DNA from 2 places in the Lysinibacillus sp. CNPSo 3705 genome. Region 2 is predicted to be linked to the other one. Evidence: riboswitches for the same ligand, from Rfam matches in the RefSeq annotation. Region 2 holds a riboswitch; the other holds the start of a gene.
What was found. A riboswitch is a leader RNA that binds a small molecule or an ion and turns the genes downstream of it on or off. The one in region 2 is predicted to bind thiamine pyrophosphate.

Region 1 (16,221 bases), on a different contig from region 2:
AAATCTGCATACTCAAGTTTGCAGGAAGAATTGATTGAAATTAACGAGGAACTTGAACGTATTCATGAGGAGCAAGGTCACTTATCAAATACGATGAAGAAGCTCCGAATTGATGAAAACAAGGCCCGTGCACAAGTAGAAAACTTAAAGAAAACATTACAAGAAACAGATCGTCTATTGAATAAGGCGAATATTCCAGGTATCCCCGAAGAGATGGACGCTCGTCTAGATGAGGCGGCAGAGCATATTTATGTAGTTATGCAAAGCCTTCAAGAGGTACCACTCAATATGGGAACAGTTCATAACAATTTAAATGCTGCAACACTTTGTGTAGAGGATGTAAAAGCGAAGGCGCATGAATTGATTGAAAATGTAATGCTGATTGAGCGTATTATTCAGTACGGTAATCGTCATCGTGCCACAAATCCTAAATTGCATAGTTGTTTAAGAGAAGCAGAAAAATCCTTTAATCAATTCCGCTATTCCAAGGCATTAGAAGAGGCTGGAACAGCAGTTGAAGAAATGGAGCCAGGTGCTTTAAAGCGAATTCAAGAACTTGTAGCAGAAGAAACGCATCAAAATAGTCAAGTATAATAAAGAATTACATCAGCTGTCTAAAAGGTATAGTTAATACTTTTTAGACAGTTTTGTTATAAAGGTGCAAATTTCAATAAACATATTTGGAACGTTTGAGGAAGCTACGCATTCATTTTTAATGAGAAATGGAACGGGAAGCTTGACATGCTATCTCACTACGATATTGATTAAAAACTATTAGAGGTGTTTCAAATGCAATTTTATATTCGGGAAATGAATGAAATTTTCGCGACTGATATTTTAGGTTGGAAATATGAGGAACCATATGATTTTTATAACAATGATCTATGCGATGAATCTTTAAAAGAAATTCTTGAAAGTCCGTATTATGCAATTGTCAATGATAAAGAAGAGCTAGTTGGTTTTTTCTGTACAGGAACATCAGCCCAAGTACCTATAGGGCGTAATTATGGTGCGTATTTAGACGAGTACATTGATGTGGGGATAGGGATGAAGCCTGAGCTAACAGGAAAAGGTTATGGTTCAGAGTTTTTTTCATTTATTTTAAATCAGCTACAACAAGAAAGTCATAGTCCTCTTCGTTTAACAGTAGCTACATTTAATACAAGAGCTATTCACCTGTATGAAAAATTAGGCTTTACAAAAGTCATGGAATTTACAGCTTCAACTGAATTTATAACAATGAAGAAAGATTAAAAATAAGCATGTTTAACTACGGTTTATAGTGGTGAAATTCGCCTCCAATACGGTGTTGAAATATAGTTTAAATATGGTCGCTGAAAGTGGAGGTTGGACGACTCCTCGGGGTCAGATCACATCGCGAGTGAAGCGGCTCATCGGACGCCCCCGGGAAGCTTTGCACTGTAGCGACAGCTACAAAGCGCCCAGCCGGAACGGAAATAAGTGATTAAATTAGGATAATTGTTAAAGTTAGTAGTCAATCGCTGAAGATTGCGTTATGATAAATACCGTTAAATCAACGTTTTGAAAGTGTGTGAATATTAATGGAAGTTAATACAATCTATTTAGACAACAGTGCAACAACCAAACCTTTAAAAGAGGTTATGCAAGCATTTATGGCAGTGAATGAGCAGTATTATGCTAATCCTGCTTCCATTCATGCAATGGGTGTTGAATCAAACGAATTGTTAATGCGTGCACGTGAGCAAGTAGCAGATATTTTGCAGACAGAAGCAAAAAATGTGCTATTTACATCAGGTGGTACTGAATCCAATAACACGGCTATATTTGGTTTAGCACGTAGCAATACACATAAAGGAAATCATATTTTAACAACCGAAGTTGAACATCCATCTGTTCTTGAATCTGTTAAGCAACTTGAGCAAGAAGGTTTTGATGTTGAATACTTACAAGTCGATAAAAATGGCGTTATTTCTTTAGAGGAGCTTCGCACAAAAGTGCGCAAGGATACCATTTTAGTAAGTATGATGCATGTAAATAATGAAATGGGTGCTATCCAACCAATTTTTGAAGCTGCAAAAATTATTCATGAATCAAGTCGGGCAGCTTTTCATGTGGATGCTGTACAAAGCTTTGGAAAGTTACCAATATCATTTAACGATGAAGATGGACCAGACTGTATTTCAATTTCTGGCCATAAAATTCATGGCTTTAAAGGTTCAGGTGTACTAGCGTTCCGTAAAAAAATGAAATGGCAACCGTATGCACTTGGTGGAGGACAGGAGTTTGGTTTACGTAGTGGAACAGTAGCTGTACCGCAAGCAGTAGCTTTATCCAAAGCAGCTCGAATGGCAGTCGAGACGATGAATAATCGTGCACAAAAATATCGACAATGGAATGATGAAATATGTACGCAATTACGTGGTTATGGAGATGTAGTGCATATTTTATCAACCCCACAAGGTGCGGCACATATTTTATCTTTTAGTATTCGCGACTTAAAAGGTGAAGTCATTATCAATGCATTGCAAAAACGCAATGTAATTGTGTCGACATCGAGTGCTTGCTCATCGAAACAGACAAAAACAAGCCATGTTGTTGAAGCTTTAAATATTGATGAGCACTTTAAAAAGGGTGTTATTCGTATAAGTTTTGGAGCGCATGTAACAAATGAAGATATAGTAAAGTTTAAACAAGTATTAGATGAAGTATTGATGGAACTTAAAGGAGAATATTAAAAATGATTTGGAAAGAAATTTTAATTCGATATGGTGAGCTTTCTACAAAAGGTCGCAACAAGATGGATTTTATTCGTCGTTTACGCGAGAACATTCGTCATGCGTTTGCGGATTTAGGACATTTACACATTCGCACAGAGCGCGACCGTATGTTTATCGCCATTGAAAATGAAACACAAATGGACGTTCTATTAAAAGGATTACCAAAAATATTTGGTATCCAATCTTTTAGTCCAGTAGCAGCATGTGAAAAAGACATGGAGGCTATGAAAAAACTTGCCATAACAATTATGGATACATTTAAAAATGAGCAGCTTACTTTTAAAGTAGAAGTAAAGCGTACAGATAAAACATTTCCGTTAGAATCCCATGCTATTCAACGTGAAATTGGTAGTTATGTATTACCACGATATCAAAATTTATCAGTAAAGGTGAAACATCCTGATATCGAGCTTCGTGTAGAGGTGCGTCATGATGCAACATATATGATGGCACAAGTTATTCCGGGTGCAGGTGGAATGCCTGTAGGTTCGAATGGTAAATCTTTATTAATGCTTTCTGGTGGAATAGATAGTCCTGTTGCAGGTTATTTAATGATGAAACGTGGAGTGCGCTTAGAAGCGATACACTTCTTTAGTCCACCTTATACAAGCCAAAATTCATTAGAAAAAGTAAAGGTGCTGGCTAATGAATTAACGAAATTTGGCGCTAGTATACGTTTACATGTGATTCCTTTCACTGAAATCCAAGTTCTTATTAAAGAAAAAGTACCTTCTAATGTATCGATGACAACCACTCGTCGTATGATGCTAAAAGTTGCTGACAAAGTACGAGAAGAAATTGGTGCATTAGCAATTGTTACAGGTGAAAGTCTTGGACAGGTAGCGAGTCAAACTCTTGAAAGTCTAACAGCTATTAATGCCGTAACTAACACACCGATTTTACGTCCATTAATCTCATCAGATAAATTAGAAATTATCGATATTGCAGAGAAAATAGGCACATACGAAACGTCAATTCAGCCATTTGAAGACTGCTGTACAATTTTTACTCCAGCAAGTCCAAAAACAAAGCCGAAGCTTGAAAAGGTTGAGCATTACGAAAGCTTCTCGGATTTTGATGAGCTAATCGAACGAGCAGTGAAAAATCGTGAAGTCTATATTTTCCCGAAAAAGGAGCAAGAAGCCGATAAATTTGCAGATCTTCTATAGAAGAAACTTGCGATTTCCTAAGCGAACGAGCCGACTCAAAAATCTTGAGTCGGCTTTTTTTGTTTATTTCCTTCGTGGCACAATTTACCTAAAAAATTTTTGTATTAAAAATCTAATATCGCACATTCTATATTCACAAGGAGGTGAGAGACATGACTTCAAATCGCAGTTCAAACAAGCTTGCTGTACCTGGTGTAGAGCACGCACTTGATCAAATGAAATACGAAATTGCACAAGAATTTGGTGTTCAATTAGGAGCTGACGCTTCAGCTCGTGCTAACGGTTCCGTTGGCGGTGAAATCACTAAACGTCTTGTACAAATGGCAGAATCACAATTAAAAGGTATGCCAAACAACAACCTATAATTGCATAATCGCAATTATAAAATTAAAACCAGTGACCGTAAAAGGCACTGGTTTTAGTTTGTTTAAATTTATTAATTTTTATCCCGTATGAATGGGCGTAATTTATCTATATCAAAAGAGAAGCGTCATGCCCTACCATTGTAAAAATCCGCTTGGAATAGCTAAAGATCCCCACTGCCTTTATCCTTCAAATGATTTCAATGTAGAGACTGTATTTGCAATATCCTCACTTTGGCAAATTGCAGAAATAACTGCGATTCCATCAGCACCTGCTTTAAATACTATAGGAGCATTCGAACAGTTTATGCCTCCAATTGCAACGATAGGGAGCTCTGGATATTGCATCCGAGCTTGTTGTAAAAAATTCGTTCCACTAGGTGGATTGGCGTCACTTTTAGAAGTAGTTGAAAAAATCGGTCCAATTCCTACATAATCAGCACCATATTGTAGAGCAGTTTGTAATTCAGCTTGTGAATGAACAGAAACGCCTAAAATCATGTTGCCGATTTTATTACGCACCATCGACACGGGAAAGTCCTCTTGCCCAATATGAACACCGTCTGCTCTAAGCTTTATAGCCAGCTCGATATCATCGTTGACGATAAACGGAACATGATATTGTTGACAGAGCTTTTGACATTTACGAGCAAAATCTTCATAGGCTTGCCCAGTTAATGTATTTGGTCCTTTTTCACGATATTGAAACATCGTAATTCCAGATTGCAGAGCTTTCTCTAAAACGTTTAATGGCTCGTGTTTGAAAACATTACTTGTACCCATTATAAAATATAGCTGTAGATCGTCACGTTTCATGAATGATCACCTCGCAGGAATTCTTCAAGTTTTGATAAGCAAAATGATTTGTAGGACCATGTCCATTACCAATAGATAAATCATGAGTTATTGCTAATTGAATAAATTTTTTAGCCTCCTCAATCGCATTTTCTAAAGATAGTCCACGACCAAGAAAAGCAGTTAATGCAGCGGAAAACGTACAGCCTGTACCATGCGTGTTTTTCGTTGCAATACGAGTGGACTGCATGGAAAATGACCGACCATCTTGGAAAAATACATAATCAGTAGCATAACGTTTATCCTCTAAATGACCGCCTTTAATAATGACGCATTGAATGCCTATTTGTAATAAGACGTTAGCTGCTTCTTTAATATCTGTTAAAGAAGTGATTTTCCTTCCAGAAAGGGTTTCCGCCTCTGGAATGTTCGGTGTGACCACTGTTGCTATAGGTAGCAAATAACTGCGTAATGCCTCAATTGCTTCTTGCTGTAATAAGCTTTCGCCACCTTTTGCAATCATGACAGGATCTACTATAAGCGGACTATTTATTGCAGTTAAAATCCGTGCAATTGATTGAATAATTTCCGAGGAAAACAGCATTCCGGTTTTAATAGCACTTATTGGAAAATCCTCGATAAGCGCTTGAAGTTGTTTTTCGACAAAACTAACTTCAATTGGTAAGACATCCGATACCCCGAGTGTATTCTGGGCGGTTAAAGCTGTAATAACAGACGTTCCAAATACCTTTAATTCCTGGAATGTTTTTAAATCAGCCTGTATCCCTGCGCCGCCACCACTATCAGAACCAGCAATTGTCGTGACAATATGCATCATTGTTCACCACCCTTGGAGAGGCGGTGTAGTTCGTTCAATACTGCAATTTGAAAATCGCCAATAGCTGGGGAGGAAGAAGCAGCTTGCTCTGCCACTTTTTTATAAAGCGATAATGTTTCTATTAATTGGTCAAATGGCTTATGTCCTACAAGATAGGAAGCACAACAAATGGCACTCAATAAGCAACCTGTTCCAGTGACTTCTGTCATTTGTGAATTTCCACCTGTAATCCATTGCTGATGTTCGCCATCAGTAATAAAATCCTTTTCACCGGTCACAATTACAATACAATTGTAAAGCTGAGCTACTTTTTGTGCCTCAACTTCTAAAGAAATTGAACCACTACCACTATCTACGCCTTTTTGTTGCCATTCTATATTGGCTATTGCTGCAAGCTCTCCGACATTACAACGAATAGCAGCAAAATTTATTTCCTTGAGTAATTGTTGTACCGTTTGCTTCCGGTAAGTTGTTGCACCTGCAGCAACAGGATCTAAAACAACGGGAATGCCAAGAGCATTTGCTTTTTTTCCTGCAAGTAACATTGATTCTTTCATTCGCTCATTAAGGGTACCGATATTTATTAATAAGCCTGAGGCAATTGCGACCATTTCTTCAACTTCACGACTGTCATCTGCCATAACTGGTGAAGCGCCTATAGCTAATAAGCCATTTGCTTGGAAATTAGCTACAACATAATTAGTAATGCAATGAATTAATGGATTTTGTTTACGGATAGTATGAAATAACATTTTTAGTCCTCCTTGTTGGATGGACGTAAGCGTGCAAAAAAGGCTCTTTTTCGTGTAGAAAAAAACACGCAAAAGAGCCTTTCATCAGTAAATAGATGTGAATTGCTCCCTACGTCAGTATTAACTAACAGGTTCAAAGGGTCAGGTTTTACCTTCTCAACTCTAATTGAGTCCCCCTGCAATCATGCTTTTAGTTGACCAAAATGTACCATATTATTCATTCGTGTTCAATAGGTCTTTTTTCTTCGCGAAAACAGCACTAATGCTATGTCAAAAATTGATAGTACTAATACGTGACTGATGCCATATAGCAGAGCATGATAGATGTCACGACTTTAATGAATTGGAGTGAATTCCATTGAAAATGATAAAAATTGAGTTTTATAATGAGCGTACAAAAGGGGGCATTTGCCATGAAAAGAGAAGATTTAATCGCACCAGAATGGTATAACATTTCAGATGAAATTGAAAAATATGCACAGGATTCTACTAAAAATGCATTATTAGTTTATAACGAAGATGAGGAAATTCAATACTTAACATATCGAGCTTTACTTGAAAAGGCAAATCAGGCAGCACATGTATTTACAACTCAAGGTTTAAAAAAAGGTGATGTTATGTTGGTTATGGTGCCAAGATCAGTTGAAGCGTATATCGTTTATATTGCTGCCTTAAAGGCAGGCTTAACGATTATACCTAGCTCAGAAATGCTAAGAACGAAGGATATTGAATATCGAATCAATCATGCCAATGCAAAAGGCGTTGTTGCATTTGAACCTTATATTGAACAATTTGATAATGTTGGAAATTTACAAGAAATACAGCAGTTTGTTATTGGTCAAGCACAGGAACCTTGGCAGCCATTGCTTGAAAAGATGCAAAATCAACCGACGACTTACATAAGTTCTACACCGACTAAGAGTACAGACATTGCATTTTTAGCTTATACGAGTGGTACAACAGGCAATCCAAAGGCAGCGGTTCATACACATAGCTGGGGTTATGCGCATTTGCGAACTACTGCACCAAATTGGTTAGGTGTACAAGAAGGTGACATTGTTTGGGCTACCGCAGCACCAGGTTGGCAAAAATGGATATGGAGTCCGTTCCTTGCTACTTTAGGAAGTGGAGCGACAGCATTTGTTTACAAAGGTCACTTCGATGCGGCAACCTACCTTTCATTGCTTGAGAAATTCAATATTAATATTCTGTGTTGCACACCGACCGAATACAGATTTATGGCAGGACTTGAAAATTTGCAAGACTTCAATTTAAGTACGATACGTCAGGCTGTGTCAGCCGGTGAACCTTTAAATAGTGAAGTGATAAAAGTATTTTCCGACGTCTTTAATGTACAAGTACGTGATGGTTATGGACAAACAGAGAATACATTACTTGTTGGAACAATGGTAGGGATGGAGGCTAGAATGGGCTCAATGGGCAGACCTACTCCAGGTAATACGGTTGAAATTATTAATGATTTTGGAAATCCTACTGTAATTGGAGAAGTAGGAGATATTGCTGTGCATTGTGAATCACCCGCGTTATTTAAGAAATATTTAAACGATCCAGAACGTACAAATTTACAATTCAGGGGCGAATGGTATATTACAGGAGATCGTGCATATAAAGATGAAGATGGCTATTTTTGGTTTGAAGGACGTGGAGATGATGTCATTATTTCGTCTGGGTATACGATAGGTCCATTTGAGGTAGAAGATGCGTTATTGAAGCATCCAGCAGTAAAAGAAACAGCCGTAGTTGCGAGTCCCGATGAAATTCGTGGAAATCTCGTGAAGGCATTTGTAGTGCTGACTGATGGAGTAGTGGGTGATGAAACGCTTATAAAAAAACTACAAAGCCATGTAAAAACTTTAACAGCTCCTTATAAATATCCTCGTGCTATTGAGTTTGTTACTGAGCTACCAAAGACTACATCAGGCAAAATTCGCCGTGTCGAATTACGTGAGCAAGAAAAAATCCAATATAGTAATCATCGTTAATTTCCTAGGAAATAATGTCGAAAATCAAAGTTCCTGCTTTTTTTATGAACTTTGATTTTTTTTTAATAGAAGATAATGTAGTATAGGTTGAATAAGCTGGATTGGTTAAATTTATTGCATAGTATTGGTTGGTTACTAAAAAATGGTATTTGCAAAACGTGTAATTAGTTTATAAGTGGATTGGAATGGTTAAAAGTATACCCCATGTTATGGTGCTAAGCATATTATTGCAATAAGTATGAAACAAATTTGGATATCAATCGTATAACGTTATGAGGAGGCGGAAAGATATGAATGGTAAAAGGTGGACCGCTTTAATAATTGCAGGTGTATTATTATTGTTTTCATTAGGGATCAACACAATTTTTGCAATTTTTAAATCGAATTTCTTTAGTAATTTTGATAGCTTGGTGGCGGGAAACGATTTAACTTTGATGGAAGAAGTTAAAGAAAGCGGCGAAATGGATAAACGTATTGCATACTTAAAGGTTGACGGTACGATTCAAGATGTTGGCTCAAGTACGTTTTGGGAACCAGTTTCTTATGATCATCAATTTTTCTTAGATCAATTAGAAAATATTTTAAATGATAAGACTGTGGAAGGTATCGTCTTAAGTGTTAATACACCAGGTGGCGGAGTAAAGGAATCAGCTGAAATCTATAAAAAACTCATGGAAATTAAAGAAGAGAGACAAATTCCAATCTATGTAACTATGGATTCGATGGCAGCTTCAGGTGGTTATTATATTTCAGCGCCTGCAGATAAAATATTTGCGCAACGTGATACAATTACAGGTTCGATTGGTGTCATTATGCAATCTATTAATTATCAGGCGTTAGCAGAAAAAGTTGGGATTAAATATGAAACGTTTAAATCTGGTGAACATAAAGATATGCTTAGCCCAATGCGTGAAGTAACACCAGAAGAGCGTGCTATGATGCAAGACATGATTAATGAAACATATCAGGAATTCGTTCATATTGTGGCAAAAGGTCGTAATATGTCTGAAGCTAATGTGAAAAAAGTTGCCGATGGTCGAATTCTTAGTGGTAAGAAGGCTCTGGAAGCGGGCTTAGTAGATGAGATTGGCGATGAGGAAGCAGCAATCACTGCAATGCGTAAAGACTTTAGTTTAGAGGATGCAGAATTATTTGAGTATTCATATGAGACGGGTGGTTGGCCATCATATGTTGGGATGAAGATTGGATCAATGTTTGGCCCTTCAGCAGAGGAAAAAATGTTGATGAAAATTATGGCAGATTATAAAGCGCCAAAAATGATGTACTTATATGGCGAAAACTAAGGAGGGAGTACAATGACAAACAATGATATTGTTATGCAAGGTTCACCCTCTATGGAGAATACGTTCCTAATAAATCAGCCAATTACGAATAAAAATTATGCGTTAAAAACGGCAGGCTTTTGGATACGTTTCTGGGCATTTTTATTAGATGGATTCGTTATTACAGCTATAGGTGGAATTCTCGTTAACCCAATTTTTTATTTAATGGATTGGTCATTATCTGAGACTGTATGGTATGCACCGATTTCGATTTTATCTGCTATTCTTTATTACAGTTATTTCGTATTAATGACGAAGTTTTTTGGGCAAACATTAGGGAAAATGATATTTGGATTGCGTGTTATTTCATTAAAGCATGATAAGCTGACTTGGTCAGATGTGTTATTCCGTGATTGGATAGGGCGTATCATCAATAGCATTTTCATGCCACTTTATATTCTTGTAGGCATTTTACCAAACAATCAAGGTCTACATGATTTTTTCGCGGATACAACAGTCGTTCATGAAAAAGTTTATGTTGAAAAAGATATTGTGCAATCATATTTGCCAATCACAGAGGAAAAGACTAAATCTGCACCTCTAGAGGAAAAACCAGAACCTGAAAAGCTGGAAAAACATAACGAAGAATAATGGCTTGAGCTGTCTCATTACGGTGAGACAGCTTTTTTTGTGATGGTAGAGGTGATTAATGATTAGTTCATTGGAGAAAAGTCCCGAAAGTTGGGATGACATTTAACGACTTCGTTCCGGCAGGGTGACTCCTTGGGAATTAGCAATAGAGGAAAATTTATCACGTTCTGTGATAACGTTTTCATTACTAACACCCTGCTGCTGCCGCTTCGCTGTCGCGCAAAAAACATTTCCTGCTCCAAGCGGCTCATCGCTTGTCGGAACGAAAATCAACCCTATATTATGGTGATGAGCTTGCAGAAATGGTGCAACCATAAGCAATTATGGTAGAACAGGTTCGAGAAAATTCTTTCAAAACTATTTTGATGAGCTGTCTCAGTTGCAATTAATTCCCTCCATTTAGTAATATTATGTACATATGAAGATTAGGAGGCGTTTATATGGCACAAGTAACATTTAAAAATGGCCCAGTAACACTTGTAGGTAACGAAGTAAAAGTTGGAGACAAAGCACCAGACTTTACTGTATTAGCGAATGATCTATCACCTGTTACATTAAAAGATTCAGAGGGGAAAATTCGTTTATTTAGCGTTGTACCATCATTAGATACTGGTGTTTGTGACGCACAAACACGTCGTTTTAATGAAGAAGCAGCAAAGTTAGGGGATAATGTAGTTATTTATACCGTATCTGTTGACCTTCCATTTGCTCAAAAACGTTGGTGTGGTGCAGCAGGCATTGATGCTGTTCAAACAGTTTCGGATCACCGTGATCTTTCATTTGGTGAAGCATACGGTGTCTACATCCAAGAATTACGCCTTCTAACGCGTGCAGTGTTTGTTGTGGATGCAAATGACAAAGTGACATATGTGGAATATGTTCCTGAAGCAACAAACCATCCAGACTATGAAGCGGCAATTGCAGCTGTCAAAGCACTAGCATAATTTATTGATATTAGGCTAAGATATTACTAGACAAAGGGGCTGTGACAAGTTTTTGTCACGGCTCTTTTCTGCTTGAAAGGAAGTTATGTATGGAAAATATCGAAAAGTTATTTGGTATGCTAAATGAACATGCTGAAAAAATAGAAAAAGAACATAATGTTACATTACTAGAGGGGATTTTAGATGGTTTAGAGGCATGGTTAGATGGGGAAGTTGACTTTTCACAAGACGGTGCTACAAAGGAAGATGTGCGCAAAGCAATTCAAATTGCTGTTTTAAAGGGGATGCGAAAAGGTTCTCAGCCGAATCACCAAATGACACCAGATACTCTTGGATTATTAGTTGGTTATTTTGTGGAGCAACTATTTGCAGAGCGACTAAAAACAGAAAAAATATCTATTTTAGATCCAGCAGTAGGTACAGGAAATTTACTATTAACAGTTATGAATTTATTAGACGGAAAAACGGAAGCTACAGGTGTAGAAGTTGATGAGTTACTTATTCGTATAGCTGCTGCTACAGCTGATTTGACAGAGCAGCCCGTTTCCCTATTCCGTCAAGATGCTTTACAAGATTTATTAGTAAATCCTGCAGATGCTGTTGTTTGTGATTTACCGGTCGGGTATTATCCGAATGAAGATGTCGCATTAGATTATGAACTATGCGCTTCAGAAGGAATGAGCTATGCACATCATTTATTTATTGAGCAGTCCATTAATTACACAAAGGATGGGGGCTACTTATTTTTCTTAGCACCAACCCATCTCTTCGAGTCTGAGCAGTCGAAACAACTGCATAAATACATTCAAAAGCATGCTTGGATTCAAGCGATTATTCAATTGCCGGATACAATGTTCGCCAATAAAGCACTTGAAAAGAGCATTGTCATTTTGCAAAAGCAAGGTAAGGAATTCAATGCTCCAAAAGAAGTATTATTAGCAAAAGTACCAAACATGCAAAATAAACAAGCTCTTGCTATGTTCTTCGAAAAAGTGAAGATGTGGCAAGAAGGGAAATAAGTATAAAAGGTATCCAAAATAGGATACCTTTTAGTTTGTCGCTAAAAGAATAAATATAAAATAGCTTTTACTTCGAGTCGCTGCAAAAACGAGAGGATTAATTTTGTTCCTCTGTTGCTAATCCCAAAGAAGTCGCCCAGTCTTCACGCCAATCACCCGCTGCACTTCTTAAAGTCATAAAGGTTTTTCAACAATAAGAAAAAGGTACCCAAAATAGGATACCTTTTATGTAAGACAAAATTAATTTTCAGGTGTACGGATTACAAGTACGTCACATTTAGCTGAGCGTACAATTGCTTCAGATACTGAACCGATTAGGAAGCGTTCTACTGCATTTAGACCAGTTGCACCACAGATGATTAAGTCTGCGTCTACAATTTTAGAAAGCTCTTTTGTAATGATATTTTTTGGTGAGCCGTATTCAATTACAAGGTTAACATTTGTTAAGCCTTCTTCTTCAGCTTGTTTTTTGTAACCATTTAATAGCTCTTCAGAGAATGCTTGTGCACGCTCAGCAATTGAACGATCATATGCTTCGATTGCAGCGAAAGAACGTGTGTCAATAACATTTACTAAATTTAATACAGCACCTTCATTACGTTTTGCTACATCAATCGATTTACGGAAAGCGTATTCAGCTTCCTTAGAACCGTCTACTGCGACTACAATGCTTTTATATTTATTAGCCATTTGAATTACCTCCCTGATTTGTATATGTTGATTATACCAAATGATTTTCTAAAGGAAATACTTTCCGTCATAAAAAATGTGAAGAAGTGAAGGCATTTACTTGCACAAAAAAATAAATAATACTATCAAAAAGCAATTTTTTTGTTACTTTCGAGGCATTCTACAGGAAATCTCATATCGACCAGAATAACTAATTACCAATATATTAATTGAAATGTTTACCTTTGTTAGAATATTAAAAATTTTATCTATTATTATTTTAATTAAAGCATTTTTTGTTTATGTTTGGTAATATGGAAGTGCAAGGGGTGCATCAATACATCGAAGAGTATGTAACAAAATGTGCTTATTTTTTAGGTAATGGAAGGGGACAGGGAAGATGAAGATTGGTATTCCAAAAGAAATTAAAAACAATGAAAACCGTGTAGCTATGACACCAGCAGGGGTTGTTACATTAACGAATGCAGGTCATGAAGTGTACATTGAATCTGGAGCAGGTTTAGGCTCAAGCTTTACAGATGCAGACTACGTTGCTGCAGGTGCTCATATTGTTGAGACAGCGAAAGAAGCATGGGCACAAGAAATGATTATGAAAGTAAAGGAGCCCGTAGCATCAGAATACGATTACTTCTATGAAGGTCAAATTTTATTTACTTATTTACATTTAGCGCCAGAGCTTGAATTAACGCAGGCACTTTTAAATAAAAAAGTTGTAGGCATTGCTTATGAAACAGTGCAATTAGCAAATGGATCCTTACCACTTTTAACACCAATGAGTGAGGTTGCTGGTAAAATGGCAACGCAAATTGGTGCACAATTCTTAGAGAAGAATCATGAAGGTAAAGGTATTTTATTAGGTGGTGTATCGGGTGTACCTCGCGGTAAAGTAACGGTAATCGGTGGCGGTATAGCTGGAACAAATGCGGCAAAAATTGCTGTAGGTATGGGTGCTGATGTAACGGTTATTGATTTAAGCCCAGAGCGTTTACGTCAATTAGAGGATTTGTTTGGCCGTGATGTTCAAACATTAATGTCGAATCCTTATAATATTGCAGAATCAGTGAAAAACTCAGATTTAGTAGTTGGGGCAGTTTTAATTCCTGGAGCTAAAGCACCAAAGCTTGTTTCTGAGGAAATGATTCAGTCAATGCAACCGGGTTCAGTAGTAGTCGATATCGCTATTGACCAAGGCGGAATTTTTGAGACATCTGATCGAGTGACGACACATGATGATCCAACTTATGTAAAACACGGAGTTGTACATTATGCGGTAGCAAATATGCCAGGAGCTGTACCACGTACATCAACAATTGCTTTAACAAATAATACAATTCCTTATGCGCTGCAAATTGCGAATAAAGGTTACAGACAAGCATGTGTTGAAAATGCTGCACTAAAACTAGGTGTTAATACTATAGAAGGACATCTTGTTTACAAGGCTGTTGCAGATTCTCAAGGTCTGCCATATGTAAATGTTGATGAATTAATTCAATAAGTAACATAACAAAAGGAAGCACTATGTTTAATGATGAGTGCTTCCTTTTGTATTGTTGAAGAACTATGGCTCCGTTCCGACTTAGGCCTTTGTAGCTGTCGCTTCGCTTTCGCTACAGGAAAGATTGTTGCTGCCGCTACGCTATCGCACAGTTAAAACATTTGTTGCTGCCGCTACGCTATCGCACAGAAACATCCGCTCCGGAAGGGTCTAGCTTTCCCACGGGAATAAATTAGAGTGCTATGCAAGAAGATACACACTATGTGAGATAGTTGATTGGAGTGGAGGCTGGGCGACTCCTTGGGGATCAGCGATAGAGGAACGAAGGCTAAAACCATCACATCCTGTGATAACGCCTTCGTGATCAACCTCGTGTTGGCCCGAGACCCTGCAGCGAAGCGGCTCATCGGACGCCCCCAGGAAAGCGCCCAGCTGGAACGGAAATCAACCCTTTGCGGAAGAGCTATACTTTATACTAAAAAAGGAAGCACCATGTCGGTTGCTTCCTTTTCCTTAAATAAACTTACAGTACAATCAAGTCTTTCGGGAATTTTGTAAGTATTTCTACGCCATCTTTTGTTACTACCACATCATCTTCAATGCGGACACCAGTCACATCGGATTTATAGATACCTGGTTCAATTGTGAAGACCATGCCTTCTTCCATAGTCATTTCATTAGCGCCTGTAACAGATGGGAATTCATGTACAGAAATGCCTAGTCCATGACCAAGTCGATGTGTGAAATATTCGCCATAGCCTGCGTCAGTGATAGTATCGCGAGCGATTTTATCTAAATCCATTGCGCGAACACCTGGTTTTACAGTTGCGATTGCATTTGTGTTAGCGGCTAATACTGTGTTGTAGATTTCCTTTTGTGCCTCACTAGGTTCACCAAAGGCAACCGTACGTGTAATGTCAGAACAATAACCGTCGTAAATTACGCCAAGGTCGAATAATATCATATCGCCTTTTTCTATTTTTCGAGCACCTGGTTTACCGTGTGGAGAGGCTGTTTTTGGACCGCTCAATACCATTGTTTCAAAGGACATCTTGCAGCCTTTATCCTGAATAGCGCTTTCGATCGCAGTTAAGATTTCCATTTCTGTTTTGCCTTCAGCAATTTCTTTACAGCCGATTTCAATAGCATAGTCTGCTAGTTCTGCAGCTTTACGTAATTTTTCTAATTCTGTTTCATCTTTAATTACTCGCATTGCATTGATTTTTTCGTCAAGACGAACAAAACTAGCCTGCGGGAATGATTGTTGTAGGGCCTCTAAACGCTCTACGATGAGCTGAGCTTTTTCAATAGCAAATGTTTGTGGGTTAATTTTACGAGCTTTAATAGCTTGGGCAAGAACTTCCATTGAATTTTCAGTATCTTGATGACCGATGACCTCATAAGGCCAACCTGCATCCTTCGCATCTGGGATTTCCATTTTTGGGCAAATTAAAAAAGGTT
Region 2 (16,221 bases):
AGTTATTATTACGAATAGTAATCCTAAATATATTTTGAAAAAACTAAAAGAATATCCTAAGCACATACTCTATGCGGCTCCAGCGTTGCTTTATACATTAAGTCGATTATTACCTATTGATCAACAATTTGATCGTGTGATGACGTCAGGAACTATGATGCCGCACAGTTGGTTGACATCATTAAGAGAGAAATCTAACCAAGTATTACAGCAGTATGGATGCTCTGAATCCGGGTGTGTTGCGATTCATCCTAATGTGAAAGATCCGAAACAAATGGGATACCCCCTTCCTCATGTGAAGGTGACAGCTGGTGACAAACAAACACCGAGCGAAATTATCATTGAATCGTCTACACAAACAATTTATACAAAAGATCTCGGCTTTATAGAAGATAATGTTCTTTCTTTTCTTGCAAGAATGGATGACACGATTAATGTAGCAGGCTTGAATGTGTATCCGCAAGAAGTTGAAACCGTGTTAATGAATGACCCAAGAATAGTCGAAGCAGTCGTTTATAAGAAACAAGACAACTTATCAGGAGAGCGAGTATGCGCACAATACGTGTCTACCGAACCGATAGATAATATGGAGCTTAGAGAATGGTGCCGGAAATATCTCGCCCCACATCAAATTCCGATGGAGTTTGTGTTTGTTCATGAAATTGACAAGCTACCGAATGGCAAAGTAAGTAGAAAAAAACTTGGAGGCATACCAGTATGACGCGACAACAATTGATTAAGAGCATCTATGATATTTTAGAAAATTCATTAGAGTTGCAGACACTGTCTTCTTTTAATGAAGATGCCCGATTAAATGAGGATTTGTATATGGACTCCATTATGGTTCTTCAACTGATTCTTCATATAGAGTTGGATCTTGGCATTTCCATTCCTGATGAGGTTCTCGTTCCTAAAGATTTCAGAACAGTAGGAGCACTGGCAAGCTTTTTAGAAAAACAGCAAAAGGTAGAATAATCGGAGGCTAAAAATGATAAAAGTGCATTGTTTTGTAAGCTGTGTTTGTGAGGTTATTAAGAGAACGGAAGGCGTCGATCATAGGCCTTACTATTTTGGGGTATGGGACGCAGATTTTGATGTGCTCGATAATGGAGTGCTAACATACCACTCTGATCAAATTGATCATCATTTCTTTCAAATATGGTATGAAATGCTCTATGGAATCAAGCTATACAAATGGTATGACGACAAGCAATCAAAACAAGACAATATAAACAAACTGCTAAAGTTATTAGAGAATAAATCTCCACACCAACATGTGATGGTGATGCTAGATTTATCGATGCTTCCAGAGCGAGAGAATAAATTTCATCAACGTCCATTCCCTCATTATGTGATGCTAGAATCAACAGAAAATGAGGGAGATTGGTTTATGTATGACCCTGATTTTCGCTGGGAAGGGATTTTACCGAAAGAGAGAATTTTAGCTGCAATCCAAGAGCCAACTGTCGAAGGTGGTTATTACTTTAATGCTGAGACGATTATTGCGCCAACTACAGAGACGGTTGAAGCCTATTTTAATACATGTATAAAGCTGCATTGTAATCCGTTGACCGATGCAATTACCGAGATTGTTAAAGAGTATATTGCAGGAAAAGAAAAAGAAAATATGTCAAAACTTCCGACTACATTAAAACAATTGCCGGTTATAGCGATCAGAAAATATGCGTATGAACATGCGTTTGCATTTTTTTGGGAAGCACTTGGCCGCGATGAGGAAAGCTTTGACACATGGTGTGATGATATTGAGCGTTTAGTGAATGGCTATACAACGATTCATTATCGAGTGATGAAACTTGCGATGACACAAGATTTATTAGTAGCTAAAGATATTTTTGTGAAGTTAGAAGAACAAAATCTCCTTGAGTTCAAGATTAAGCAAGGATTACAAAAAAGTTTTGAAGCATGGTTAACATTACAGCATAAGAAAGAGGTTAAAGTATGAAACTATCTATTTGTACAATCTCGTTTCGGCACCATCTCCACTCCATTGACCAATTAGCCCAATTTGCAAAAAATCAAGGTTTTCAAGGAATCGAGCTCTGGGGTGTTCATGCAAAGAACTTGGCAGATGAACTTCATTATGGAGCAGATTGGCTAAGCTCCTACGGTTTAGAAACAAGTATGCTTAGTGATTATTTGCCATTAGAAGCACCAATTTCCGAGATGATGGCTGAAACAGAAAAGTTATCTGCCCTTGCTAGGCGCTGGGGAACAAATAAGATTCGCACATTTGTAGGAAAGAAGGGCAGCTCAGACACGAGTCGGAAAGAAAGGGAAGAACTTATTTTCAGACTAAGAATGCTCTGTGATTATCTTAAGTCAAAAGGGCAATATTTGCTTGTTGAAACGCATCCGAATACATTGACAGATAATCTACCATCGACGATGCAGTTACTCGAAGAAACGAATCACTCAAGCCTACGAGTGAACTTTGACGTTTTGCATATATGGGAATCAGGGATAAATCCTATTGTCGCTACAAAGCAACTTCGTCCTTATATCTCACATTTTCACTTTAAAAATATTGCCTCACGCACACAACTCGATGTTTTTGCTCCAAACAATGTTTATGCTGCAGCAGGGTCGAGAGAAGGGATGGTTCCATTGTTTGAAGGTGCCATTGATTATAATGAATTTCTAGCAGAGGTACTTTCAATCGTGGAGGTAGATGCATCATTGGAATGGTTCGGATCGAATGTGAAGAGCGTGTTAGCAAAAGATGTACAGGAGGTAAAGAAGGCGTTGCAGTTGGTGCAAGTTTAATATGTAAAAGCTAACTAACTGTTTTCGTAAAGGAAAGAGGCAGAGATTTAGTGAGAAAATCAGAAAAGTGCGAGAAATCAGGAATTGATTTCTCGCACTTTTTAAAGTTTTAACTAGTTTTGTCCATTTTCCCTCATCAGCAATAGAAGCTTTTACTAAAACGCCTTCAGCTTAGTGGATTTAATTATAACCAATTTACTTTTCCAAAGCGTACTCATCAAAGTGATTATATAAAAATACGATCAAAAAGTCTTTTTCTGAAAAGTGGGTCAAACTATTGATATATCAACATTTCCAACGTCTATAAATTGGTTATTATTGATAATTTGTCTATTATATGTCAATTTTGTGATTTTGAAGTTTTTTATTGTATTTATTTTATGTCTTGCATTGACTCACATCCCTCGAAAAAATAAAATGAGAACATTGGGAAATTTTCCTAATTAAAGGGCGCTTTTTTTCAGGGCTTGAAAAAGAAAATGCCCTCTTGCATGATACATGATTGTCAACTAGTAAATGACTCATCATCACATAAGCAGGGCTTCATTTAGGATTCTAATGCGAACCAAAAGACCAATCAAATATCAGAAAAAACGCATGCCATTGGTTCAATGAGGTATACATTGTGTATCTAAAAACAATAACAAGCCCTGTTAAATTTTGTTTATCATTATCAAATAGAAAGATATTGGAGGATTAAAATGAAAATATTATTTATAACATCCGCTCATAACAGCATGAGCCAACGTTTTTACGTTGAATTGACAGATAGAAAATATGAAGTGGATATTCATATCACCTCAACAATAGACGCAATGATTCAAGCAATAGAAGTTTCAAAACCTGATTTGATTATCTGTCCGTTCCTGAAGACTGCCATCCCAGAGGAAATTTGGAAGAAGTATGTATGTATTATTGTACACCCTGGTATTAAAGGGGATAGAGGACCTTCTTCTATTGATTGGGCGATCATGGGGCAGGAGAGAGAATGGGGAGTTACACTACTTCAAGCAGATCAGGAAATGGATGCAGGAGATATTTGGTCTACAAACAATTATTCGATGCGTGAAGTTAGTAAAAGCACGCTATACAGACATGAAGCAACACATGCAGCTGTAAAAGGATTACTTGATTTATTGGAGAAGTTTAAGGCATATCAAAAAGAAGAGTATTTTCCTGAACCATTAGATTATAATCATTCAAATGTGAAAGGTACACTTTTACCATCAATGAAACAATCTGACCGTAGCATTCATTGGCTTAGTGATAATTCTGAAACTATTGCAAGAAAAATTCGTGCTGCTGATAGTAACCCTGGAGTTCTCGATACTATATTCGGTGAAGAGTACTATTTATTCGGTTGTCATGTAGATGACAGAATAGTTGGGAATAGTGGGGAAATTCTTGGCTATCGTGATGATGCAGTATGTGTAGGAACGATTGATGGGAGTATTTGGATTAGTCACGTAAAGAAAAAAGGTGGGATAAAGTTACCAGCATCACTTGCTCTATCACATTTATTAAGGAATGTTCCTGAATTCCCTATTACCCCTTTTGACGATATTGAAGGAAGAACATACAGAGAAATCTACTATAAAGAAAAAAATCAAGTAGGGTACTTGCACTTTGATTTTTATAATGGCGCTATGCACACCTCACACTGTAAGAAACTTCAACAAGCCATTAAAGAAGCGAAAACAAAAAATAGTAAAGTATTAGTTTTAATGGGTGGACATGATTTTTGGTCTAATGGCATTCACTTAAATACTATTGAATATGCTGAAAATCAAGGGGATGAATCGTGGGAAAATATTAATGCGATTGATGATATGATTCTTGAAATTCTAAATACACCAGACAAAATTGTTATGACTGCTATGCAAGGAAATGCTGGTGCAGGAGGGGTCATACTAGGTCTTACAGGTGATTTTATTTTTGCAAGAGAAGGTGTTGTTTTAAATCCTCATTATAAAAAAATGGGGAACCTATATGGTTCAGAATATTGGACGTATTTATTACCAAAACGCTTGGGGAAAGAGTTAGCTTTTGAAATTACTGAAACATGTCCTGCCTTAAGTACATTAAAAGCAAAAGAAATCGGATTAATTGATGATTATTTTACAGGTAATGTCCAAGATTTTAATGAAAAAATACAAAAAGTTGCTGAATATTGGGCATCTTCGTCTCTTTATGATGAAATTATTGCAAATAAACAAGCAGAACGAGAAAGAGATGAAAAAGAAAAGCCATTAGCAGAATATCGCCATGAAGAATTAGAACAAATGAAGATTAACTTTTATGGAGAAGATAAAAGTTACCATATTGCCCGGAAAAAATTTGTCTATAAAATAGCTTGTGATCAGCCAAGCGTTCTTCTAAATGATAAAATAACGATTTCAAATAATTAGTGCTAATTCCCTTTCATCGGAATGGGGCGGACCAAACGCCTACACATAGAAGAGGGTTTGCCGTTTTGAATGATGAGATATAATTGATAGAAAATAAAGGGGAAGATACACGATGGGAATTATAGCCAGTTACTTATCGTTAAACAATGCTTTAGCGGATGAAATTGCTGAGTTAAATAATTTCCATATCGTCAAGCGACTTGAGGAGCTTATAGAAAATCATAGCTGTCCCGTAAATGAAATGGATAAATTATGGGACGGATTGCATTGTTTGCTAACAGGGATCTCTGCCTCACAGCCAATCGAGAACCACCCATTAAGCGAGGCCATTGTCGGCGTTCACGTGCTGGATACTGAAGAATTTGTCAGTGTCATTGGTTCTGAAGAGCTTCCCCGCATTTTAGAAGCTCTTCATTCTATGGATAGGACTGTCTTGCAGCAACAATTCAAGCCAACAATTTTTAGAGCCAAACAGATTTATCCAGATATTTGGGCGGACGATGAAGCCGTGGAGCTTTTCGCGGAACTTATAGCGGAACTCGATCAGTTAATCCATTTTTATCAACAAAGCCTTGCCCGGGGGCATGACATATTAATCAGCATTTATTAAAACCGCATCAATCTTAAACCGTACCCTGTCAAGAGATTTACTCGATAGGGTACATTTTGAGATACGAAGGGGTTTATTATATATCCTACCAAAGCGGTACAAGATGGGGGAAATTATGAAGGCAAATTTCTAAAGCAATATAAAAAGAAAACCCGAACTATTAGGAAACACTAAATACATTTCGTTATGTAGTTCGGGTTTTTCAACAGCTAAAAACTTTTTGTCCAGCCTCATTCAAATTTTTATCCTAAATAGCGATGATACAGTGTTTTCGCTTCCACAATATCTTTTGTTCCGTGGACTAAAACCCGCCCGTCTTTAAAAATAACCAAACGGTGATCATCGACACTATAAGATAATAGATAAGGGTTGCGCTGAACATTCCCGCCTTGCTGCAAAAAAACTTTTTCCAGTTTGGCTAAATCCTGTTCTTTTTTTGCGGAAGGCCGGATTTGAACAGAATCCCTTCCGCATAGTACAGCTGTTGTTGTTTGATTTTCAAATGATAGGTAGGGATATGTCCGATTGTTCCCACATGATAGGCAATCATCTTTTTTCATCTTATCCACTTTTATCGCACTATATTGGTTTTTCCAAAGATCAAAAGATAGTAACTTATTTCGCAATGCTGCTGTATCATCCACTAATATTTTTAAAGCTTCACTTATCTGATGGGCAGTAACCATTTGCGCGGCAGGACCGATGATTCCCGCGGTATCGCACGTTAAACCTCCGATAGGAACTGTTTCCAATAAACATGAAAAACAAGGGTTTTTTTCAGGAATGATCGTATATGTAATACCATAGCTCCCCACACAAGCGCCATAGATCCAGGGTACTGAGTATTTTTGCGAGACATCATTCATCATCATTCTTGTTTCAAAGTTATCGGTCGCATCAATCATGAGATCGACCTGTTTTGCCCATTCTTCCAGCTCAAACACTGACGCATCTGCTACTATTGCTTCGATCGTTACAGTTGAATTGATGGCCTCCAGGCGTTTTTTTGCTGCGATCGCTTTAGGCATTCTGTTTTTTGCATCATCTTCAGCGTATAGCTGTTGACGCTGCAGGTTTGACCATTCCACATAATCTCGGTCCACAATCGTCAGTTTACCTATTCCCGCGCGGACTAGTGCTTCTGCATTTGTTGTTCCCAGCGCTCCAGCTCCAACAATCAATGCATGTTTAGCTGAAATTTTTTGCTGTCCGGATTCCCCGATTGGTGCAAATAATTCCTGTCGTGAATAGCGATCATTCATCCAATACTCATCCCTTCCAAAGGACTGCTCGCTGTAGCATAGCGTTTCTTCGGAATTCTACCAGCTTCAAAGCCAAGGCGTCCGGCTTCAATAGCAAGTTTCATAGCTTTTGCCATCTTGACAGGGTCTTTTGCTGCAGATACAGCTGTGTTTAATAAAATTCCATCAGCACCCAGTTCCATTGCCATTGCTGCATCAGCAGGAGAGCCGATACCAGCATCGACAATAACTGGCACCGTTGCTTGTTCAATGATAAAACTTAAGTTAAGCGGGTTAATGATTCCCCGTCCGGAACCGATCGGTGAGGCTCCTGGCATTATGGCATGGCAGCCTAATTCCTGCAGCTTTCGGGCTAAAACAACATCATCTGATGTGTATGGAAGCACAATAAACCCTTCCTTTATTAATTCTTCTGTTGCTTTTAACGTTTCAACAGGGTCAGGAAGCAATGTTTTGTCACATCCAATAACCTCTACTTTAATCATATCGCAAAGGCCGGATGCTTTCGCAAGCTTTGCAATGCGGACGGCATCGACTGCGTTTTCGGCTCCTGCTGTATTTGGCAATAAAGTATATTTTTTACTATCAATCTTTTCTAAAAAATTTGGCTGGTTCGCTTCAAAGATATTCATTCTCCGAACAGCAAATGTCAGGACTTCTGACTCCGATTCAGCAACAGCTTGCTTTTGGATATCAAAATTAGGGTATTTTCCTGTTCCAAGCAGCAAATGGGATTGAAATGAATAAGGACCTATTTTTAACATAATTATCCGCCTCCAACAAAATGTACAATTTCAATACGGTCTCGGTCAGAGAGCAGGGTTTCCTGATGATCAACTTTGTTCAGGATCTCTCCATTTACCTCAATTACAACTACTTTATCTAGCAATTTGTAATATTCAAGCAGGTCCGAAACGTACACAATTTCCTCTGACAACTTCAAATTTTCTCCATTTAGTATCACTTCCAAGATTTGTCCTCCTAACTAACTGATATTTGAGATCGATCAATGCGAAACGCAGAAAGAAACTGTTCATCTTCCACTTGACCTGTAAGCAACTGGGCTGTGAGTTTGCCAGTAAGTGGGCTTAATAGAATTCCGTTTCGATAGTGTCCGGCAGCTACAAATAGCCCCTTAATAGTAGGATGCTCGCCAATATAGGGAATCCCATCAGCTGTCTGCGGCCTAATTCCTGCCCACACCCGTTCCCACGGGGCATCTTTCAGCTGGGGAATCAGCTTTACGGCTTGTTCAATCAAGGTAGCAATTCCTCCAGCTGTTACTTGTTTATTAAACGTATTTTCCACGACTGTGGCCCCAATGTAAATTTCGCCATTTCGCTTAGGAACAAAATAACAGCGTTTATCTGAAAAAATTGACCTGTGAACGATCGGCTTATTCGGCTTTACAGAAAAACATTCTCCTTTCACAGGATAAACGGTCAAGTTGATTCCCGTATTTTTCATTAAATCGGCAGCCCAGGCGCCGGTAGCGACAACGACCTGTTCACAATAGAAGGCTCCCGCTGGTGTGTTTACTCCTTTGACAACGCCGTTTTCATAAATAAAAGAAAGGACCTCTGTATTTTCGCGGATTTCTGTACCAAAATGCTCTGCAGCTTTTGCGAAGGCAAGTGATAATTTTGCAGGCTGCACATGGCCGTCATTTGGAAGGAACATCGCACCGGCAACAGTTGGTGCTAATGCAGGTTCCATTTCTCTTACTAGTGTTGCATCGAGCCATTGGATGCCGGAATCCCAGTTCTGCTGGAACAATACCTGACTTTTTAACGCTGTAGCTAATTCTTCCGTTTCTGCAATTTTTAACATGCCTTTATTCACAAATTCGATATCGATCCCCGTATATGTCAGTAATTCATTAGTGATGGAGGGGAACATCGCCTGGCTTTTTAATGCCAATTGGAAAAATGGACCGTCGTGTTCCATTTCCGCCTGTGCTGCCAGCATACCTGCTGCTGCACTGGAGGCTTCGTTGGCCAAAGTTCCTTTTTCAAGAATGACGACTTTTTTTCCTAGTTTAGAAAGTTGATAGGCAATGGAAGAGCCATTAATTCCTCCACCGATAATGGCAACATCAAATGTATTTTTCACTCATCACATCTCCATTTTAACTTCTTTTTGATAGACTTTTATTGCAGATAGAGGATCATCGGAGTTTAAAACGCCTGACATCACAGCAATACCGTCGGCCCCGCTGTTTATTACCTGTTTAGTATTTTCAGGAGCAATACCGCCGATTGCAATAACAGGAATATCTAGTGAACCAGTAAGTTTTTTTAATTCCTCTAAACCCCTTGGTTTCAATCCTGGCTTTGATTGGGTAGAAAAAATATGACCATATATCACATAGTCGGCTCCCAAGCGTTGAACCTTTTTTCCTTCTTCGACCGAGTGAATGGAACAGCCAACCGTCAATTGAGGAAAGTTGGCTTTAATCATAGATGCATTTAAACTATGATAGGCTAGTTGGACTCCTTCCGCACCTGTAATAACGGCAACATCCACCCGGTCATTAATGATTATTTTGGATAACGGAACGCCAACTCGGGAAAGCAGGTTGACAGCTTCATATAATTCTTTTGCCGTCATTTGTTTTTCACGCAAATGGATAGCGTCGGCATATGGATGGATGTCTGCTAAAATTTCACTTAGTTGTTCCATTGGCATTTTTCCATTAGAAATGAGATGAATCGCTTTTGATAATAGAGTAATGGGGGTCACCTCTTTAAGACTTACCCGCCTTCCAAATGTAGGATGCAAAAAAGCCACTTTCTTTTTGGTAAAGAAAGTGGCTGGAGATGAAAAGGACAGATTTCCGTATACCACTTCCCTACGCTGGTATTAACCAGGTCAGGTTCATAGAGTCCCGAAGTCACACTTCAATCTCAGCCTTTACAAAGGCACCCCTAGCGGATAAGTTATTTATTTTATTTAATTTATTTCCAATATTAGCACTATTCATGAAGATGTCAATCATTATGAATAGATTACTAGGGGTTCCATTTATTTGGCTGGGGGAAAAATGAATTTACAGAACGGGAGAATCAAGATGAGACGTCAATTCAGCAATTACTAAATTGCTATGAAGGTGATTTTTTAGCGGAGTAAGAATATTCATGGGCTATTCAAATAAGACTCCGCTTAAAGCAAAGAGTATTGTGCGCTTGAAGAGTATGTTGTAAGTATAAACTTTGTTAATTCGCTTTTGAAATATAATTGCTTACAAAAGTTGCTAGAGCTAGATGAATTCAATGAACAGTATATGTTTCTACTGTTAGAATTTTTAATTGAGCAAAATAAAAAACAGGATTGTTTAAAATGCTTTGAAACTATACAGGCAAAATTAGCTGAAGGTTTATCTGTTCCCAAAGATATAACGAATACTTGGTAACTATATAGATTTCTAGCAGTCTCAAATATTAATATTTAAAGATAAGGCTTAAATGATATCGGATAATCTTTAGTTTTCTTATACATTTCGATTATACAAGCTGCTAATTGTTGAATACCAAGTTCTATTTTCTTTTCTTCTACTTGTGAAATACTTAGTCGGATTGCTTTCTTAAATGCTGACTCATCACATTCTTATATAGTAGAATGTGAATTTTTTAAGACATTATCCATGTTATAAAAGGTTGAAACTATACACTAGTGTCGGTATAATCTAAAATATAAACGACAACGATGTATAGTTTTTTATGTGCGTTTTGTCACTCATTAAGGAGGTGGCTTATGGCTCCAAAAGTTAGTGAAGAATATAAAAAAGAACGAGAGAAAGAACTGATAGAAGCGGCTAAGAAGGTGTTTATCGAGAAAGGTTTTGTTCGCACAACTATGCAAGATATTATGGACGAAGCTGGAATATCCAGAGGTGCATTGTATAGCTATTTCGATAATATTAATCATGTCTTTATCGAAGTTTTAAAATATGATGACCAGAAAGACATTCAATATTTTGTGCCATCTGATGAAGGCCTACTTTGGCCACAAATAAAAAACTGGATTGAAGAACAGCAAATTTATATTGAGGCAATTGACCAAACATTGCTCTTTGCAAAGGCGGAATTCTTTTTATCATATAAATACGTAAATAATAAAGATAATTTCCCTTACATTTCTGAACGCTATAATCGAACTACTGAAGCAATAGAAGAAGTATTGAAAGAAGGAATGCGAAAAGGAGAATTTAGACCTCAACAATCTACTGATTCAATTGCGAGGTATATCCTATCATTTATTAACGGTTTAATGTTGGACACATTTCAACTGGGACATGAACAAACAAAAGTAAAGGATCAATTATCCGTCTTACTGTTTTCTTTAGAAAAATTAATCAATCCAAAATCCGAAACATACGAGGAGTGAATATTATGTTATTTGAATCATCTAGGGTGAAACTAAGAAAAATGACCAAGGAAGATACAGAACTATATCACAAGTGGAGAAATGATATGGAAGTTATGCATTCCACGAACCCATCTTTAGATGTTTATCCGATGGAAGAAACGAAAGATTTTGTAGATCATGTTATTTTGGGCACTCATGCAGGGAAAAGCTATATTATGGTTGAAAAAGGTAAGGAATCCCCAATTGGCATTGTTGCATTAATCAACATTGATTATAAAAATAGAAATGCTGAATGTATTATTGACATCGGTGAAAAGGAATATTGGGGAAAAGGATATGGTTCAGAGGGATTGAAATTACTACTGGATTATGCTTTTTACGAAATGAATCTCCATCGAGTTTACCTTAAAGTATTTTCATTTAATGATAAAGCTATTAGTTTGTACAACAAGATAGGGTTTATTCAGGAAGGAAGCAGTAGACAAAGTCTATTTAGAGATGGTACATGGTATGACATCATTCATATGGGTATTTTGCAAAATGAATACTTTGAGAAACAAGTGAGGAATGTGTGAAAATTATTCCACCGTAAAATAGAGGAACAGGAATGGAGTAACGTTGGAGCAACAAAAGGTCTAAAGTTTGCTATAAAAACATTATGCTAAGTAGTGAGTGAGTGAGCTAACATACAGCTCACTTCTTTTTGCTTTGCTAAAAAATATTGACATTACTATATTTCACCATTTCACCGAAAAATGTTTGAATGTTTATTCTTTATATCCCGAGCATTGGTAGATGCTTTCGAGTATGGTAAGTGAGAGCCAATGCAATACATTGTTTTAATTCAGCTACTGTATTTCATCATTCACAGCAATTCCAATTGCTCGATTTACGCCTGAATCTCTAAAATGGTTCCTGAATAGTGGGGGTTTTTCCAAAGAAGCACTGAAAATTGGCTGAGGGATTGTCCTTGGCATGTTTCTCATTGAAGGGCGGCTTTAATGGAGGAAATATTCTTTCCGTCGTTTCAATGGTTTCATCCGTCGCTCTGCCAATTCATCCGTCACTTCAGCGCGTTCATCCGTCGTTCGCGAATCTTTCCGTCGTTCCTCCGTTCTTTCCTTCGTTTCAATGGTTTCATCCGTCGCTCTGCCGATTCATCCGTCACTTCAGCACGTTCATCCGTCGTTCGCGAATCTTTCCGTCGTTTCGACCGTTCCTTCCTTCGTTTCAATGGTTTCATGCGTCGCTCTGCCAATTCATCCGTCACTTCAGCACGTTCTTCCGTCGTTCGCGAATCTTTCCGTCGTTTCGTCAGTTCCTTCCTTCGTTTCGATAGTTCCATCCGTCGCTCTGCCGATTCTTCCGTCACTTCGGCGGGTTCTTTCGTTCGCGATCATAGAAATGATCAAACTTTTTTAGAATGATTCAATAAAATATAGAAAGAGCATGTTTTGATTATTCCTTTTTTAAAACATGCTCTTTCTTTTTGCCTATCAAGGCATAGACTAATCTTTATTTTTAATTTATACAAACGATTTTCAATAAGTTATTGTGGAAATTTAAAATTAATCTTTCGCTCCTTTTTATCCCAAATAAGGTGGGCATTAAAAGTTTTTTCGCCTTTTTGAAATCCTTTTATCAAGTCTGTTTCACCAGCTGCCAAGAGTTTTTTCATATTCGATTGTGAAATAGTTTTTCTTAAAAGTTTCTTTGAAACCGAGAATTTACAATTTGCTGTTTTATAATTTGAACAACCGTAAAAAGTGCCATGATCTATGATTGATCCTTCGCAAAGGATACATTTCCCAACAACTGTTTTTCTTTTAGTATATTTTTTAGAATACGGATTATTTGCAGTGATTTTATCGACTGTATTTTGATTAAATGACCATTCCTTTTCACGCTTGTTAGCATCTGAAATCAATTTGTCAGCAAGCTTTTTTACTTGTTCCATAAATGCTTTAGGAGAAGCGTTGCCTTCACCTATTTCAGATAGTCGTTGCTCCCATTTGGCTGTCATGGAAGGGGACGTTAAGATACTTTCACCTAGTGCCTCAATGAGTAACATTCCTTTAGCCGTTGCGAATACTTGGTTTTTCTTAACTTCGATATAGTTTCGATCTTTTAATGTACCAATAATTCCAGCGCGTGTAGCTTCAGTACCTAATCCTTCCGTTTTCGATAGGACCTTTTCTAATTCCGCATCTTCTAAATGTTTACCCGCTGTTTTCATTACAGTAATCAAATTTCCTTCAGAATAACGATTTGGTGGCTGGGTTTCACCTTTTTTTACGTTCGCTTTCGCAACGATACCTTGCTCATTTTCATGTAATAGGGGGAGCAGTTCATCTTTGTCTGTAGGTGAGTTATCTTTAGAATGATAAATAACCTTACGCCAACCTTCTTCTATTAGCACTTTGCCCTTAGAGATGAACTCTGCACGTTTATCAACAAGTGAATGAATCGTTGTGTAAGAAAATATGGCATTGTTGTAATGTGCTGCAATGACTTGTCTTGCAATTAAATCATATATTTTTTCTTCTTCTGGACTTAGCATTGCTACGTCTGGTATTTGCTCGGTAACAATAATTGCATGGTGATCGGTTACTTTTTTTTCATTCACAAATCTTTTATTATTCATAATTGAACTTGTCGGTGGCGGAAGAAGACCTTTGTATTTATCAATTTTACTTAAATGCTCTAGTATCTTTGGTAGTGTTTTTGCTTCTTCATTCGTTAAAAATTGTGAATCAGATCTTGGATAGGAAACAACGCCCTTTAAATAAAGTTTTTGCAAAATATCCAGCGTATTTTGTGGTGACAATTTATAAGCTTTGTTTGCTGTAGCTTGTAATGCAGATAAGTTGAATAACAATGGGGGAGCATATTCCTTTGTTTCTCTTTTAATACTATTAATTTCTACATTTTTATTGAGACAGAAATTAGCAATCGCAATGGCTTGTCGTTCCTCTTGAACTCTTGAAATGTTATCTTTATGCCATTTTGCTTTTAACAATTTTCCATCGAAATCAAACTCTGTTTCTACTTCCCAAAATGGTTCTGATTTAAAATTTGCAATTTCATGCTCTCTTTTTACTATTAGTGCAAGTGTAGGTGTTTGTACACGACCAATTGAAAATACATCTTTCACGCCATTTCTTTTGAGGAGTACCGTGTATAATCTGGATGTGTTGATGCCAATTAGCCAGTCTGCACATGAACGACTTAGTGCTTCAAAATATATATCGCGTGTCTTCTCTTCTGGTAGTAAATTAGCAAACCCATTTTTTACAGCGTTTTCTGTTAAAGATGATATCCATAGACGTTTCATCGGTTTATTAACACCGCATACTCTTAAAATGGTGCGGATAATCAATTCACCTTCACGCCCAGCATCACCACCAATAATGATTTCTTGAATGTCTGATCTTTTTACTAAACTTTTGATTACATTAAATTGTTTATACTTTGACTTAGTCACTTTATATTCAAATCGATCTGGAATAATAGGTAATGTTTCTAATGTCCATTTTTTCCATGTAGAATTATATTCTTCCGGGGCTTTCAGTTCACATAAATGTCCAATCGCCCATGTGATAAGTGCTCCAGCTGGAAAGTAGGTGTTTGGCTTAACTTCGAAATAACCCGGTTTTTTTGTAAAAGAAAAGGGGGCAGCTAATTTTGCAGCCTGGTCTGGTTTTTCTGCAATTACTATCTTCATATGCACTTCTCCTATTAATAATAATTACAACTTTATGTTTAATAATTATAAATGAATTTTAAGGATAACGGTTATATTAATATTTGTGTCCATCTTTTATTAAGAACTCTAATTAGGTTGACTAATAATCTAGGCTTTTAGACATTTTAATAAGTTAAAATTACAAACCATGAAACAACACCGCCTAAAAACTATACTGAAAAAACAATATTACGAGTGATGGATGTGATAAAGTGATTGAAAATGAAGATAGTAACGAAATCATGGAGGCTATGTTTTAAGCGGTTATAGCATTGGTACCCCGTCTACTCGGGCAGAGACGATAAAGAAACTTATTACAGTCGGCTATATAGTTATGCGAAATAAAAATTTAGTGTGTAGGAGCTTGGTAAAAACTTGATAGAAACTTTTCCTGTAAGAGATTTATTTGATTTAGCGTTTACTGGTAGATTGGAAACCATTTTGAAAAGAGTAAGTTTACGAAGGAACAGTTCCTACATTTAATTGTTAATTTTACCGGCAATGCCGTTGAAACGATTAAAAATAGTGAAGATGTAACACTCAGTAAAGTTACACGAGCGAAAAAGAAATTTGAAGCAGTGGGGAAGTGCCCATTATGTGGTCATAGCGTGATTGGAGGCCAAAAAAGCTTGGGCTGTAATAACTGGAAAAGGGGCTGTAAATTTGTCATCTGGAAAAGCATAGAAGAGGGAGCCTACTAAAAATAATGGTGAAGAAATTGCTAGCTAATGGAACGGTATTGGTAAAAGGCTTAACAAGTAAAAAAGGGTCTAAATATGCTCAATTAACATATGAAAAATATCCAAACAACGAATATTTTAGTTAAAAGGTGGAATTTGAAAAATAAGGATTAAATTAAGAATTGACTTTTTTAAAAAATAGTTTTCTACGAAATGAAGGTTATTTTAACCTAATGAAATTAATCTGAACAAATATTATTCTTAGGAAATAATCAAGTGGACATAATAAAGATAGAAGAGAAATAATTTTTTTTAAAAAAACTGTAACGAATTAATAAAATTTTGGATATATGAATGATTAACT

Region 1: linked by a shared signal. The riboswitch ahead of thiM (hydroxyethylthiazole kinase) and the one ahead of tenI (thiazole tautomerase TenI) in region 2 are both predicted to bind thiamine pyrophosphate.

The regions. Positions count from the first base shown of each region.
Region 1 covers NZ_JAQZSD010000045.1:14,885-31,105, reverse strand. Annotated here, with positions in the region: gene ezrA (septation ring formation regulator EzrA) at 1-594, shown strand, start outside; gene PVA17_RS17450 (GNAT family N-acetyltransferase) at 790-1,254, shown strand; gene PVA17_RS17445 (cysteine desulfurase family protein) at 1,563-2,717, shown strand; gene thiI (tRNA uracil 4-sulfurtransferase ThiI) at 2,720-3,928, shown strand; gene PVA17_RS17435 (alpha/beta-type small acid-soluble spore protein) at 4,081-4,293, shown strand; gene thiE (thiamine phosphate synthase) at 4,474-5,106, opposite strand; gene thiD (bifunctional hydroxymethylpyrimidine kinase/phosphomethylpyrimidine kinase) at 5,096-5,920, opposite strand; gene thiM (hydroxyethylthiazole kinase) at 5,920-6,675, opposite strand; TPP riboswitch at 6,765-6,863, opposite strand; gene mbcS (acyl-CoA synthetase MbcS) at 7,089-8,678, shown strand; gene sppA (signal peptide peptidase SppA) at 8,969-9,982, shown strand; gene PVA17_RS17405 (RDD family protein) at 9,995-10,612, shown strand; gene tpx (thiol peroxidase) at 11,053-11,556, shown strand; gene PVA17_RS17395 (class I SAM-dependent methyltransferase) at 11,646-12,575, shown strand; gene PVA17_RS17390 (universal stress protein) at 12,816-13,265, opposite strand; gene ald (alanine dehydrogenase) at 13,645-14,760, shown strand; gene PVA17_RS17380 (M24 family metallopeptidase) at 15,284-16,221, opposite strand, start outside.
Region 2 covers NZ_JAQZSD010000014.1:48,197-64,417, forward strand. Annotated here, with positions in the region: gene PVA17_RS08330 (AMP-binding protein) at 1-721, shown strand, start outside; gene asbD (petrobactin biosynthesis protein AsbD) at 718-975, shown strand; gene PVA17_RS08340 (DUF6005 family protein) at 989-1,963, shown strand; gene PVA17_RS08345 (sugar phosphate isomerase/epimerase family protein) at 1,960-2,784, shown strand; gene PVA17_RS08350 (hydrogenase maturation protein) at 3,486-5,192, shown strand; gene PVA17_RS08355 (YfbM family protein) at 5,305-5,802, shown strand; gene PVA17_RS08360 (thiazole biosynthesis adenylyltransferase ThiF) at 6,045-7,064, opposite strand; gene PVA17_RS08365 (thiazole synthase) at 7,061-7,828, opposite strand; gene thiS (sulfur carrier protein ThiS) at 7,831-8,028, opposite strand; gene thiO (glycine oxidase ThiO) at 8,046-9,176, opposite strand; gene tenI (thiazole tautomerase TenI) at 9,180-9,806, opposite strand; TPP riboswitch at 9,896-10,003, opposite strand; gene PVA17_RS08385 (TetR/AcrR family transcriptional regulator) at 10,818-11,450, shown strand; gene PVA17_RS08390 (GNAT family N-acetyltransferase) at 11,456-12,007, shown strand; gene PVA17_RS08395 (hypothetical protein) at 12,496-12,804, opposite strand; gene PVA17_RS08400 (DNA topoisomerase III) at 12,982-15,156, opposite strand.